DNA from 4 places in the Rhizobium sp. BK591 genome. Region 3 is predicted to be linked to each of the others. Evidence: predicted binding sites of a transcription regulator. Region 3 holds the regulator's gene; each other region holds the start of a gene.
What was found. The regulator LexA, encoded in region 3, represses DNA repair genes until DNA is damaged. The targets are predictions, from matches to a motif close to TGTTCNNNNTGTGTTCNG.
Positions count from the first base shown of each region.

Region 1: FHX10_RS12570 (DUF3072 domain-containing protein) is a predicted target of LexA. The motif match lies at 1,334-1,351, and genes of this name have one in related genera.
Region 2: FHX10_RS24930 (PA0069 family radical SAM protein) is a predicted target of LexA. The motif match lies at 1,596-1,613, and genes of this name have one in related genera.
Region 4: FHX10_RS35255 (ImuA family protein) is a predicted target of LexA. The motif match lies at 1,815-1,832, and genes of this name have one in related genera.

Region 1 is NZ_JACIAZ010000002.1:1,152,702-1,155,906, forward strand. Features, by position in the region: gene FHX10_RS12565 (PHB depolymerase family esterase) at 1-658, shown strand, start outside; gene FHX10_RS12570 (DUF3072 domain-containing protein) at 1,102-1,317, opposite strand; gene FHX10_RS12575 (LysR family transcriptional regulator) at 1,559-2,470, opposite strand; gene FHX10_RS12580 (SDR family NAD(P)-dependent oxidoreductase) at 2,570-3,205, shown strand, end outside.
Region 2 is NZ_JACIAZ010000006.1:91,773-94,977, reverse strand. Features, by position in the region: gene moaB (molybdenum cofactor biosynthesis protein B) at 1-498, shown strand, start outside; gene FHX10_RS24940 (hypothetical protein) at 521-835, opposite strand; gene FHX10_RS24935 (glycosyltransferase family 2 protein) at 1,024-1,542, opposite strand; gene FHX10_RS24930 (PA0069 family radical SAM protein) at 1,682-2,839, shown strand; gene FHX10_RS24925 (ribonuclease HII) at 3,116-3,205, shown strand, end outside.
Region 3 is NZ_JACIAZ010000003.1:795,379-798,583, reverse strand. Features, by position in the region: gene kdsA (3-deoxy-8-phosphooctulonate synthase) at 1-389, opposite strand, end outside; gene FHX10_RS17250 (VOC family protein) at 386-1,282, opposite strand; gene lexA (transcriptional repressor LexA) at 1,480-2,199, shown strand; gene FHX10_RS17240 (ComEC/Rec2 family competence protein) at 2,180-3,205, opposite strand, start outside.
Region 4 is NZ_JACIAZ010000005.1:418,310-421,514, forward strand. Features, by position in the region: gene FHX10_RS23955 (DNA polymerase Y family protein) at 1-939, opposite strand, end outside; gene FHX10_RS35255 (ImuA family protein) at 851-1,795, opposite strand; gene FHX10_RS23965 (metallopeptidase family protein) at 1,957-2,394, shown strand; gene FHX10_RS23970 (DUF1737 domain-containing protein) at 2,417-2,623, opposite strand; gene FHX10_RS23975 (HpcH/HpaI aldolase/citrate lyase family protein) at 2,623-3,205, opposite strand, start outside.

The DNA.
Region 1 (3,205 bases), on a different contig from region 3:
CAACTGGTTTCGACCAAGTGCCGTCGCGCGAGACCGCGGCGAGGTCCGTTCGATCAAGCAGATGATCGAGCACCTATGCGAGCGACATCGCATCGACCGGTCGAGGATCTTCATCGCGGGGCTGTCCGCCGGCGGGGCGATGACGGGCGCACTTGTCGCGATCTATCCCTCACTGTTTGCCGGCGCCGCAATCATCGCCGGCATGCCATTCGGATCCGTCCGCGACGCGATGTCGGCCCTGCGCGCGATGAAGTCAGGCGCGACGCCGCCACCGGGCGGATGGGGACGGCCGATCGCCGAGATTTCGCCAGAAGTCAGGGCATGGCCTCCGATAACCATCTGGCAGGGCATGGAAGACCGGGTGGTCAAGCCCGCCAATGCGCTCGCTTGTGTTGCTCAGTGGCTCGAAGTTCAGGGCATTGTAGAAAGCAGCGGCCGCTTGGAGAAAAAACCATGGGGCAGCTTGCAGTCGTGGAAAGTGACCGGCGAGAGGAAAGTGGCCCTCTATTCGGTCAGCAACATGGGCCACGGGCTTCCGATCAAGAAAAGCAAGAGCGTCATAACACCACGATCCGCTGACCCTTATGTGATCCCGGCAGATATCTCGGCTCCAGCTGAGATGATGCGATTATGGGGCTTGTCGAGGTTTCGAGTGTAACCAGTTCGCGGGCATGTTCGACCGCACCAGGCAAAGTCCGGTCGCGATGGGGTCACCTACACCATCTCAGTGCGCGCAATGAAATGCCAGGCTTGTCTTCGAGCAGCTGACAGTGCAGGTGAAGGAAATACCCAGGCCCGGGGATACGAGGTTCGTGAGATGTTGAAGATCGCGATCACGTCATCGCCAATGCAAATGCGGCGGTGGCCGCTTTCGGGTAACTGGGATCCACTATCGGGCCGCGGCCGGAACCAAGATCGGCGAGGGTGCTCGCAGCGACCACCACGCTGGCCAACGGCGTAAATCCTTTGTGGACCAAAAATCACGCGGACTGGTTCGCGTTGCAGCAGCCCTTTTGCCGTTTCGCAATCGGAATACAGTGGGGCGCAAAAGTCTGCCCTCGGCGTTCGGCCTCAATCAATCGGCTACGACAAGACGGCCGCTCATTCCAGATCGAGCGACTGCTTGAGTTCGTCGATCCGCTTGGACGCTTCGGCCTTGGTCAGATCCTCGGCATAGGCTTCAGGCCGGTGCGCCTGTTCCGACAAGGTCTTCAGATAGGACCGCTGCGCGCCGGTCATCGGCTCGTCGCCACTGACCCAATCGTCGGGGTCTTTCTCTGTGTTGGATGATGTCTTGCTTTTCGGATTGTCACTCATAGCGGCCTCCTGAATTCGTTCTCTAAACGTTCCAAGTGGTGCTGCTGTTCCCGCTGTATTCGTCGCGTTGGGCATCGATGGCTCTTGTTCGGACGTAAAGGCGCCCCCGCCGAGCGAGAGGAATTCCGCTCATTGCAACAGCCGCTTGGTCAGTGCCGAAAACGGTGGTCGATCGGTTCGTCCGAGAAAGCAGCGCGCCAGTCCGATAGCCGTCGGCTGACCAGCCCGCCACGACGGGTCATTAGGAATGGGGATCTTCCCGCCATTCGGATGTCGCGCCGAATTCTGAAATGGCAAACGAGATGACGCTGCGCAGGCGCGGCGTCATGCGGCGATCGCGATGATAGATAAGCGACATCGGTCGCTCGCGGAGATGCCAGTCTGGAAAGAGTTGAACCAGCAGGCCTGCCTCGACATCTGAACGCAGCAGAATGGATGGCTGCATGATCACTCCCAGGCCCGCGCGCGCGGCCATGCGCACGGCCTGACCGCTATTGACGGTGATCGACATCCGCGGAATGACTTCGACCTTAACGTCGCCGTTCGCCAGCTTCCATGGTGACCGCGCTGCCGGGGCAAAGCCGATGGCATCATGGTTGGCCAGGTCACTTGGATGACCTGGTATGCCCCTTCGAGCAAGGTAGTCTGGTGCAGCGCAGATCATCATCTGGTAAGGGGCAAGACGGCGCGCGATCAAGCGGCTATCGGGCAACTCGCCGATACGGAAGGCAATATCGAATCCTTCGTCGACAATATCGACATTGCGATCCGTCAAGGTAATATCCAGCGTGACATCCGGGGCAAGCGCGCGGTAGCGCTGCAGTCTCGGCATCAGCATCTCTGCGCCGAACGTCGTCGGAGCCGTCATCTTCAGCTTGCCACGAGGCTCTGCTTGCAAAGCCTCGGCATCCTGATCGGCAATCGCCACGCGCTCCAGAATATCTCGGCACTGTTCGACATAGCTGGCGCCGAAATCCGTCAGGCTCTGACGGCGGGTCGTCCTGTTCAGAAGACGCGTTCCGAGGCGCTCCTCAAGTGCTGCCACATGCTGCCCAACCATTGCCGGTGACATCCCGAGCTTCCCGGATGCGGCACTCATCGAGCCCTCTTGCACGGTTGTCACGAATACCTGCATGGATCGGAAGAGGCCCATTCGATAGCTCTGCTTTTAAATAATGATATTATTTTCGCGATTATCCATTTGTATGGGTGAAATTACAACTCCTGTGACGCTGCAAACAAGGAGCACGACATGGCGCAGAACAGATTCACGGGCAAAACGGTCCTCATTACCGGGGCGGGAACGGGCATGGGGCGGGCCGCCGCCCTTCGATTGGTCGAAGAGGGTGGCCAGGTCGCTCTCATCGGACGCCGGCCCGAGCCGATCAGCCAATTGCAGTCGGAGATCGAGGCCGCCGGCGGCACAGCCATTGCGATCGCCTGCGATATCGCCGACAACGAGGCGGTTGCCGCGGCCGTCCAGACGACGATAACTCGCTTCGGCAAACTGGATGCCCTCTTCGCCAACGCCGGCGTGCTTGGCGAGTTCAAGCCATTGGCTGTCACGGAAGCGGACGAATTCGACGCGCTGATCGCCACCAATCTGCGCGGCACCTTTTTCACCATCAAGCAATGCCTGCCGTTTCTGGCCGACGGTGCGATCCTCATCAACGCCTCCTGGACGGCTGGTGGCGTGATGCCCGGCGCCGGAGCCTATGCCGGCACGAAGGGTGCCCTGCAGGCGATGATGCGCACCCTTGCGGTGGAACAAGGCCCACGGAACATCCGCGTCAACGCCATAAACCCTGGCATCATCCTGACGCCGATGGCCGATGACGTCATCGACCCTGTCTTCGCGGCTCGCCTCGCCAGTCACACGCCTCTTCGC
Region 2 (3,205 bases), on a different contig from region 3:
ACGATCTCGGACACGCGCACGCCGGAGACGGACAAGTCAGGCGACACGCTGGCGGCGCGGATCACCGAAGCGGGCCACCGGCTGGTCGACCGTGGCATCGTGCCCGATGATCGCACGGAGATTGCCTCCCGGGTAAAGGCCTGGATTGACAGCAAAGACATAGACGTCGTCATCACCACGGGTGGTACCGGCTTTACCGGCCGCGACGTGACGCCCGAGGCGCTGGAGCCTTTGTTCGAAAAGCGGATGGACGGCTTTTCCGCCATCTTCCACCGGATCTCCTACGAGAAGATCGGCACGGCGACGATCCAATCGCGCGCCACGGCAGGCGTTGCCAATGCCACCTTCATCTTCGCGCTGCCGGGTTCGCCCGGCGCCTGCCGGGATGCCTGGGACGGCATTCTGAAAGGCCAACTCGACTACCGCAGCGTGCCGTGCAATTTCGTCGAGATCATGCCGCGGCTGGACGAGCACCTGAAACGCGGCGCGACGAAGTAGACTGCCTGCAAGAGCGGCATTCCTATGTGGCCAGGCCCGGCAGGACGGGCATGGTATCCCAGCTATCACCCGACAGCAGAATGCAGCTTACGCCGTGAACATCCGTGACGATGAGGGTCCAGGTGCCGCTTTCGGCGGCATAGACCTCAAGAATGGCGTTCTGGTTGATCAGTCCGACTGCCGTGAGCTTTTCGGCGAAGTTCTTGTCCAGGAAATTGACGATTTCGGGTCGGCCTGCGCAACTGCGCATCATCTGCGATGCTGCCGAATGCGGATGCGCGATCACCAATATCGGCAATATGACGGCCAGCAGGCCGTAGATCATACCGCGTGTCATGACGCACCTCCTTTCGCCGGGTACCCGGCAGAAGAGGAGATTGTCGCTGACCTGTTCTGCCGTTCACCGGCATTCCATGGCCATTCCGTTGCGAAGCGCGGCGCTTCGACGGCGCCATGTTTGAATTATAGCGCGAAATCCTATTGGGCGCCATCTTTTGCGCGAGCGGTGGGAGGGGATCGCGGCAGCTACCGTGCGGCGCGGGCGACCCAGGACGGAATGAGCTCGCTCGCCAGCCGCCGCGGTTTCTGGCCCTTGACGAATTCGGCAAGCCGCATGCCGCTTTTGGCGGTGGCGAGTGCCAGCTTTTTCGACACCAGGAAACCGAGTTCCAGCGGCGGTACGGCCCGGCCGACACGCTGGAAGAACGGGCGGCGATAGCCCCTCGACGCGGTGAAGCGCGCCGGCAGCTTGTTCAGCGCCACATATTCGGCGATCTCATCGATCCAGCCCGCCTGCGGCCTGGCGCCCGGCTCGACGAAGAGCAGCCATTCGCCGCGCGCCGAGCGGACGATGTCCTTGATATCCCATTGCGAATGGAAGCGGCAGCCGGCAGCGTCGGCCACCCGTGAGGTGCCGTCGCGAGAGCCGTGATCGAGCACGATCACATCGCTCACCAGCCCCTCCACTGCGCCTGCCACCAAGACCGATAAAGTCTGCGCCAGTTCAGATTCCTGATCCTGACATTCGAGAACAACCGTCAACATTGACTGTTTATAATGCGCCGCACAAATTTTTGCCAGCGCCGTTTTCCTTATTTTGTTCTTGCATTGTTCTCATTTTGCCGATAGGAATTTAATCAGCAAAACGGGCGGAGGCGATGGCTTTCCGCCACGGGAGAATCCGATGAGAGAGCAGTCCCTGGCAGGGCAGGCCGCATTCGCGCCTGCCAATACGGCAGATATTGCCGATGCGATGATCGTTTCCTCGGGTCTAAGGGTCGAGGTCGATCGGCGGCGCGGGCGTGGGGCGGGATTGAACCCGACGGGGCGGTTCGAAGCGCTGCAGCGGGAGACCTTCGACGATGGCTGGCAGACATGGGAAGAACTGCCGCCGTTCAAGACGGAAGTGCAGGTCGAGAAGCCGCGCACGGCCATCACCCGCAACGAATCGCCGGATATTTCCTTCGACCGTTCGATCAATCCCTATCGCGGCTGCGAACATGGCTGCATCTATTGTTTCGCCCGGCCGACGCATGCCTATATGGGGCTTTCCGCAGGGCTCGATTTCGAGACGAAGCTGTTTGCCAAGCCCGATGCGGCAAAGTTGCTGGAGCGGGAGCTCGCCAAACCCGGCTACAAGGTGCGGGTGATCGCCATCGGCACCAATACCGACCCCTATCAGCCGATCGAAAAGGAATGGCGCATCATGCGCGGCATCCTCGAGGTCTTGAACAAGGCAAACCATCCAGTCTCGATCGTCACCAAATCGGCGATGATCCTGCGTGATCTCGACATTCTGCGGGAGATGGCAAGCAAGAACCTGGTGCGCGTTGGCATCTCCGTGACCACGCTGGATCGCAAGCTTGCCCGGACGATGGAGCCGCGGGCCGCAACACCGCCGCGGCGGCTGGAGACGATCCACACCCTTGCCGAAGCCGGCATCCAGACGGCTGTGATGGCCGCCCCGCTGATCCCGGCGCTGAACGATCACGAGTTGGAGCGCATTCTCGAATCGGCCAAGGCTGCCGGCGCCGCCGAGGCGAGCTATGTCATCCTCAGGCTGCCGCTCGAGGTCAGCCCGCTGTTTCGTGATTGGCTGCTGCAACATTACCCCGATCGTTACCGGCATGTGATGTCGCTGGTGCGCTCGATGCGCGGCGGCAAGGATTACGATGCCGAATTCGGCAAGCGCATGAAGGGCGCCGGTCCTTATGCCTGGCAGATCGCCAGGCGATTTGAGATGGCAGCCCGGCGTTTCGGCCTGACGCGACGCAGCGTGCCGCTGCGCGACGACCTGTTCGTGCCGCCCGACGGCAGCGGCGTCCAGCTGTCGCTTCTTTGACCTTTTGTTTTACGCAGTTCAGGCAAACCGCTTCGCGCTTTGCCGGGAACTGCTCTCTGGCCTTTACGCAATTCCGAACGGAAAACCGCTTCGCACTTTTCCTGGAATTGCTTGTAGCTTGCGCATCGGCTTCTCGATAGAACCGCCCTGTCTTCGAGCCCCGAGCGCAATTCCCGCGGATGGCCTTGACCGCCACCATCCGCCGGACCGGTCCCCGGCCGCCGCCCTGATCCGGGGACTTGCGGGAAATCGGGTTGGCGTGCGAGGTTCAGCCGCATGAAACCTCGCACGCCACCCGATTCTCCCCTGCTTTTCGACACGGTTCCGCTCGTGCCGGATTTCAAACTCGAGCTCAAAGCCCGCAGG
Region 3 (3,205 bases):
TCGGTCTGGCGGCAAAGGAAGGCCGGGATCTGCAGGACATCGACGGTCTTTGCCACCTCGGCGCATTGTTCGGCGGTATGAACGTCGGTCAGGACGGGAAAGCCGAATTCCTTCTTGAGGTCGGCAAAGATCTCCATGCCCTTTTCAATGCCGATGCCGCGTTCGGCCGAAAGCGAAGTGCGGTTTGCCTTGTCGAAGGAGCTCTTGTAGACGAGGCCGATGCCGAGCTTTCCGCAAAGCTCCTTCAGCGTGCCGGCCACCATGAAGGCGTGGTCGCGGCTCTCCATCTGGCAAGGGCCGGCAATCAGCGACAGGCGGCCGGTGTTGGAAAAGGTGACCTGGCCCTGGCCCTCGCCGATCTTGACTTGGGAATTCGTATCTGTGCTCATCGTGTTTCCTCGAAGGCGAAAAGCGTGCCCTGCCCGGGCGCGGGCTTCACCAGAATGCGATTGTTCTTGCGCGTATATGTCACCCCGTTAGCAGCCAAATGCGCTTCTGTCACGGCAAGATCGGCGACAGCGAAGAGAATCGCCCGGCCGCGCAGGCCGCGGTCGGCGGATGGGACAGCGACCTCGAAATAGGCCTCCAAACCCTCCGGCGTCATCAGGCTGATTTTCACATTCGACGCCGCGATCGTGACGCCGAAACCGGTTTTCTCGACTGCCGATTGCGCGCTGGCAAGACTGACGAAGGCGGCGAAGGCAGCCGCATCGGGCGCGCAAAGCACCACCTCGGCAATGCCGGTGACGCCATTGGCATGCGCCTCCAGCGCGCTGCGGTCGGCCGGCAGCGGATTGACGCGCTCGACGGTGAAGAGAAAGAGATCGGGCGCGCGCAGGTCGCCGGCAAAGGCCAGCCTGAAGCCGGCAATGCTCTCAGAACCATCCGGCATCGTCATCGGCCGGCTGAACGCCAGCATCTCGCCGGCGCTCGCTCCGTCGCCGACGAAATTCCGATGATCGATATCGGCATCCTCGCTGCCGAAGGCCACCGCCGAAAGCCCTTCCTCGCCGCAGCGGAATCGGAAGGCGCGGTTGCGGGCGGTGAAGACATTGCCTTGCCGCGCCGATGCTTCACTTTCCCTAACGCTCGCAATCCCGAGCGGCTCCAGATAGGTCTTATCGGCAAAAAAGACGCAGGCATTCTCCGTTCCGAAGGGATGACGCGCATCGGCGGCAACGGTAAAGCCCAGCTTGCCGAGCCTCTCGCGCGCCAGATCGATATTGACGACCGGCAGCACGACATGATCCAGCGGGCGTGGTTTGGCGGAATGCTCGTTCATGATATCCCCTCTCCTGACACGGCAGAGATGTGCGACAGTGCCGCCCAAGGCAAGACTTGTCGGCCAATCCGGCAAATGAAAATAAAAATCTCAACGAGTTGGCGCCAAGTTTTACGGAAATTTAGCTACTTGCGGAACACATATGGAACATATAGTGTCTGTTCTGGATTTGTTTCAATCACGAGGTCACAACGTCGATGCTCACGCGCAAACAACAGGAGCTTCTCCTCTTCATTCATGAGCGCATGAAGGAATCCGGCGTTCCGCCGTCTTTCGACGAAATGAAGGACGCCCTGGATCTCGCTTCGAAGTCCGGGATTCACCGGCTGATTACGGCGCTCGAGGAGCGTGGCTTCATTCGCCGCCTACCGAACCGGGCCCGCGCACTCGAGGTCATCAAGCTTCCGGAGGCCTATAGCCCCAGCATCCAGCCCCGGCGCGGCTTTTCGCCGAGCGTCATTGAGGGCAGCCTGGGCAAGCCCCGGTCGGTCGCCACTCCCGCTCCTGCAAAACCCGTCGCCGACAATGGCAACTCAGTCTCCGTGCCGGTCATGGGCCGCATCGCCGCCGGCGTTCCGATCTCGGCAATCCAGAACAACACCCACGACATCGTCGTTCCGGCCGATATGCTCGGCTCCGGTGAACACTACGCGCTGGAGGTCAAGGGTGATTCGATGATCGACGCCGGCATTTTCGACGGCGACACCGTGATCATCCGCAATGGCAGCACCGCAAGCCCTGGCGACATCGTCGTTGCTCTCGTCGACGACGAAGAAGCGACACTCAAACGCTTCCGCCGCAAGGGCGCCTCGATCGCGCTGGAAGCGGCCAACCCGGCTTACGAGACCCGGATCTTCGGGCCAGACCGCGTCAAGGTGCAGGGCAAACTCGTCGGCCTTATTCGCCGCTATCACTAACACCCTGGCCGGTTTCGACAAAGCTGTTGCTGCGCCAGTCATAGGCGCGATGGCGGATCCATGGCCGCCACAGATCATCGAATGCGGTTGTGACCTCCATGCCGGCCTCCGCGAAGCGCAGCTCGACGGAACCGGTCCGGCGCAACGTCTCGCCGGTGAAGAGCGTCGCGCCTGAGCGGCAGCTGTTGAAACGCAGGCGGACCGACGTTACCACGATATCGGCCGCATCGCAGGCCGGAGCGAGATAGGCGGCATTGTCGATGACGGCGACCACATGACCGTTGCCAAGCCTTGATATGCACCAGGCCTTCTTGACGCAGGAAAAGCGGTTTGCGTCACCGCCGGCTGCAGCCGCCCGCATCGCCGCCCTCGCTTCGTTCTGCTGATCGCGGGAGAGCTTGACGCGGCGGTCCTCTCCCGCTGGCGGGACAGCAGGACCATCCAGCATCTTCGGCGGGTCATGCGCCGGCAGGACCAGCGCGCGCTGCCATTGGTCGAAGATGAAATCCGGCGGGTTTTCACGGTTGGAGGCCATTGCCGCCGCCTCGACGACCGCGACGAGACTGCCATCTTCCGAAATCACCAGATCCGGCGGCCGGGGAACCGGCAGAAGCAGCAGGATGAGCGTTGCGGCTGACATGATCGACGTGCCCATATGGCGCAGCCGAGTGCGGAGCAGCGTCAGCAGCAGGAAGCCTGCCACGGCGACCGCGAAATACCAGGCGGGCAAGCGGCCGATGCCGATGTCGCCACCCCAGCCGGACACGGTCTTGGCGACGGCGATCACCAGATCGAGGCCGAATCCGACAATCTTCCAAGGCAAAACGTCCAGACCGAAAGGCATGAGCAGCATCGCCAGCAACCCGGCCGGCATGATGATGAAGGAGATGATCGGCATCGTCGCGAGGTTTGCCGGCAGGCCGTAGGCGGTCAGGCGATGAAAATGCTCGATCGAAAACAGTGCGGTGGAGAAACCGCCGATCAGCGAGGTCAGGAAGACACCGCC
Region 4 (3,205 bases), on a different contig from region 3:
GGCAATGAGCTTTGGTTCGCGCAGCGGCTGCGAAGCGCCGACGGAGATACGAAAGACCCTGCCGTCGACGCGGAACAGGACCAGTTCGAACACCCGCCCGCCAGCCCCTCGCGCCTCCAGCGACGGCTGCAGCGACATGGCGACCTGCCTGGTGACGGCAAGGATCTGCTCTTCCGTCCCGATGGGCTCCATCAGCCGGCTTTCGGCCGAGAGGCTGGCGACAGGACGCCGGGGAGAAACCGGCTCTTCTTCATGCCCCAGCGCCTGGTCGAGACGCAGAAGCAGCTCCGGCCCGAACCGGCGGGTTAGCGGCGCTCGCGGCGCATCGATGACATCGCCGATATATTTCAGGCCGAGCTTCTTCAGAGCATCGACGGTTTGTCCTTCCAGCCGCAAGGCTGTAACCGGCAAGGACACCAGCACATGTTCCGCCTCTTCGTCCTCGATCACGCCACTCTGCCCGAAGCGGGACACCGCCCAGGAAAGGCCGGGCGATGATGAAATCGCGCCCCGTGCATCGAACCCCATATGAAAAAGCCGCGACAGCACATCCCGAAGAAGCGCCTTTTCACCGCCGAACAGATGGGCGCAGCCGCTAATGTCGAGAAACAGACCGTCCTTGCCGTCGAATGCCACCAGCGGCGTATAACGGTCGCACCAGTCGGCAATTGCCTCCAGCAGCCGGCGGTCGGCCGCCGGATCCTCTTCCGCGACCTCGAGCATTGGATACATGGCGCGCGCTTCGGCAACGCCCAAATCCTTCCTCAACCCCAGCCTCTCGGCCAACTCGTCCAGTGCCGTCAGCCGAATGGCATTGTTGAGCTTGCCGGAACAGACGATAGGCGGCGTCTCAGGACGCCCTTTCGAACGCCAGGAGAGCCCCCATCGTTTGCGGGCGATGCGGTCCGTTGGCAGATGCGGGAAGCTGAGCGCCAGAATGCGCTGACTGTTGGCCTGGAGGACGAACGAGGTTTGGTTCGGCGACAGGGAGAAATTCGCGTTCATGGGGATTCCACTCCAGAAGAAAGGAGAGCGGAGCCGGATTGCGGCTCTTCTCCAGCGTGAGACGGAAAATCGGATTGCCGATGCTGCCGGAAAGCCTCGATCCGTCCGGCAACGGCCGTAGACCGGCCGGGGCCGGTTCGACATGCAGACGGAAAGCCGCACTGCTTGCCTCCTCCGCTCCGGCCTGGCGCACGAGAAAGAGTGGATGGCGGGCAGCCCGCGCCCGAAGACTGAGCCTGCGGCTTTCGGTCAGCCCGAAATGGGCGGGATTGCCTCGCACTTCGAAGATGACGGCCGAGAAGGCAGCGCTTTCCACCGCCGCCTCCACCAGCCAGAGCGCCTCGTCCAGCTTGCGTGGCGCGGCGTGGAGAAACCGCTCCGGGCTCAGTCCGAAATCCCGAAGTCCGGGGGCATAGGGACGGCCGGCCTCCAGCGTGCCGATTGCATCGCCGATCCAGAGCAACGGCAGAAACCTGCCGGCATCCGCTTCCTGTTTCTGCAGCCGTGCGGCAACAGCCATAGCCAGCCCGCTTGCCGCACCGGCATCGCGAGACAGAGCCGAGCGGAATTCGGTGATCGCATCGAGCGGCAGGCCGCCTTCCAGTGCCCCATCGAGGAACTCTATTCCAAACGGCAGGGGCGGCAGAGTGCGCTCCTGGCGGGCCTTGCGTCCTTCCGCCACGGCTTCCCGTTCCGCCGCGGCAAGCGCCGGCGCGGGCTTTCCCTCCAGTCTGGCGATGGTTTCGCGGAGCGCAAAAAGCCGCTCGCGCGCCAGGGCGTGCTGCGCCATGGCGTTCTCCAATCCGTCTTGTTCCTGTTATGTTCTTATAGATTCCAGAGAGCTAATGAAGAGTCAACGGCCATTCTCTATGAATTTATTCCTGCCTTTGATTCCGCACTCGAAAATCGGCGATAAAGGTTCTATATGGGCCCGCAAAGGAAGGAATATTCATGGCCCGCAGAGACCAGAGCGATGATTGGCGGGACCGCCATGCGCCGACGATCAGCACCTTCGAGTCGCTGGCAATGGAGGCCTACAGCCATCTGCCGGATGAATTCCGCCAGCTGACGACCAACCTCACGATCGAGATCGAGGATTTCCCCGATGACGACGTTTTCGAGGACATGGCGCTGGAAACCCCTTTCGACCTGCTCGGCCTTTTCGAGGGCAGGGGCATTTCCGAACGTTTCACGGTGGAAACCGGCGAGATGCCGAACCGCATCCGCCTCTACCGCCGCCCCATCCTCGATTACTGGGCTGAGAACGATGAGACGCTCGGCGATATCATCACCCATGTCCTGATCCACGAGATCGGCCATCATTTCGGGCTGAGCGACGATGACATGGAGCGGATCGAGGCCAGCGCCGAGGAAGCCGCCGAGCGCTAAACCGCGCGTTCGGCAGAACGCGCTACTGCTCGGAGAGCTTCATCTCAGGATCGTAATCCTTGCTTTCGACATGTTTGACGACGGCCTGGCCGCACTGCATCGCGCCGGTTGCGGCATTGAAGGCATAGGTCGGCGAGCCCTCCAGCGACCAGCCCTTGTTGAGGGCGGCGGTAACCTTGTGGCAGAAGGAAGCATCGTCGGGACCGGTCAGGAAGCGGTAGAGTTTCATCACATCGTCTTTCGTGCTGCAGCCTGGCGGGCTGCGATCAGGCGGGCTTTATGAACCAGACTTTCCGCCTGGACAAGATGCAGCCGCTCGATCATCCGACCGCCTGCATTGATGACGTTCAGCCCCTCGGAAGCGGGATCGGCAAAGGCTGATATGATCGCCTCCGCTTCCGCAATCGCGGCCGGATCCGGGCCGAAATGGCGATTGGCGGGCTCGATCTGCGCGGGATGGATCAGCATCTTGCCGGTAAAGCCCATGGCCCGGCCCTGCTGACATTCGGCATCGAAACCCTGCTCGTCCCTGAAATCGTTGAAGACGCTGTCGATCGCATCGAGCCCGTAGGCGCTGACCGCAAGGACGACCTGCATCAGCCACGGCACGAGATAGCTCCGTCCCGGCTGCGGCAGCACGTCGGTTTCCTTGCGCAGGTCGTTGAGCCCGACGACGAGACAATCGAGCCGCGAGCCCGGCGTGCGCCCGGCCTCGGCGATATCAGCCGCATTCAGGATGCCGCGCGGCGTCTCGATCATCGCCCAGATGCGCAGATCTTCGGGCGCATCCGCCTCGGAGAGAAGGTCGCTG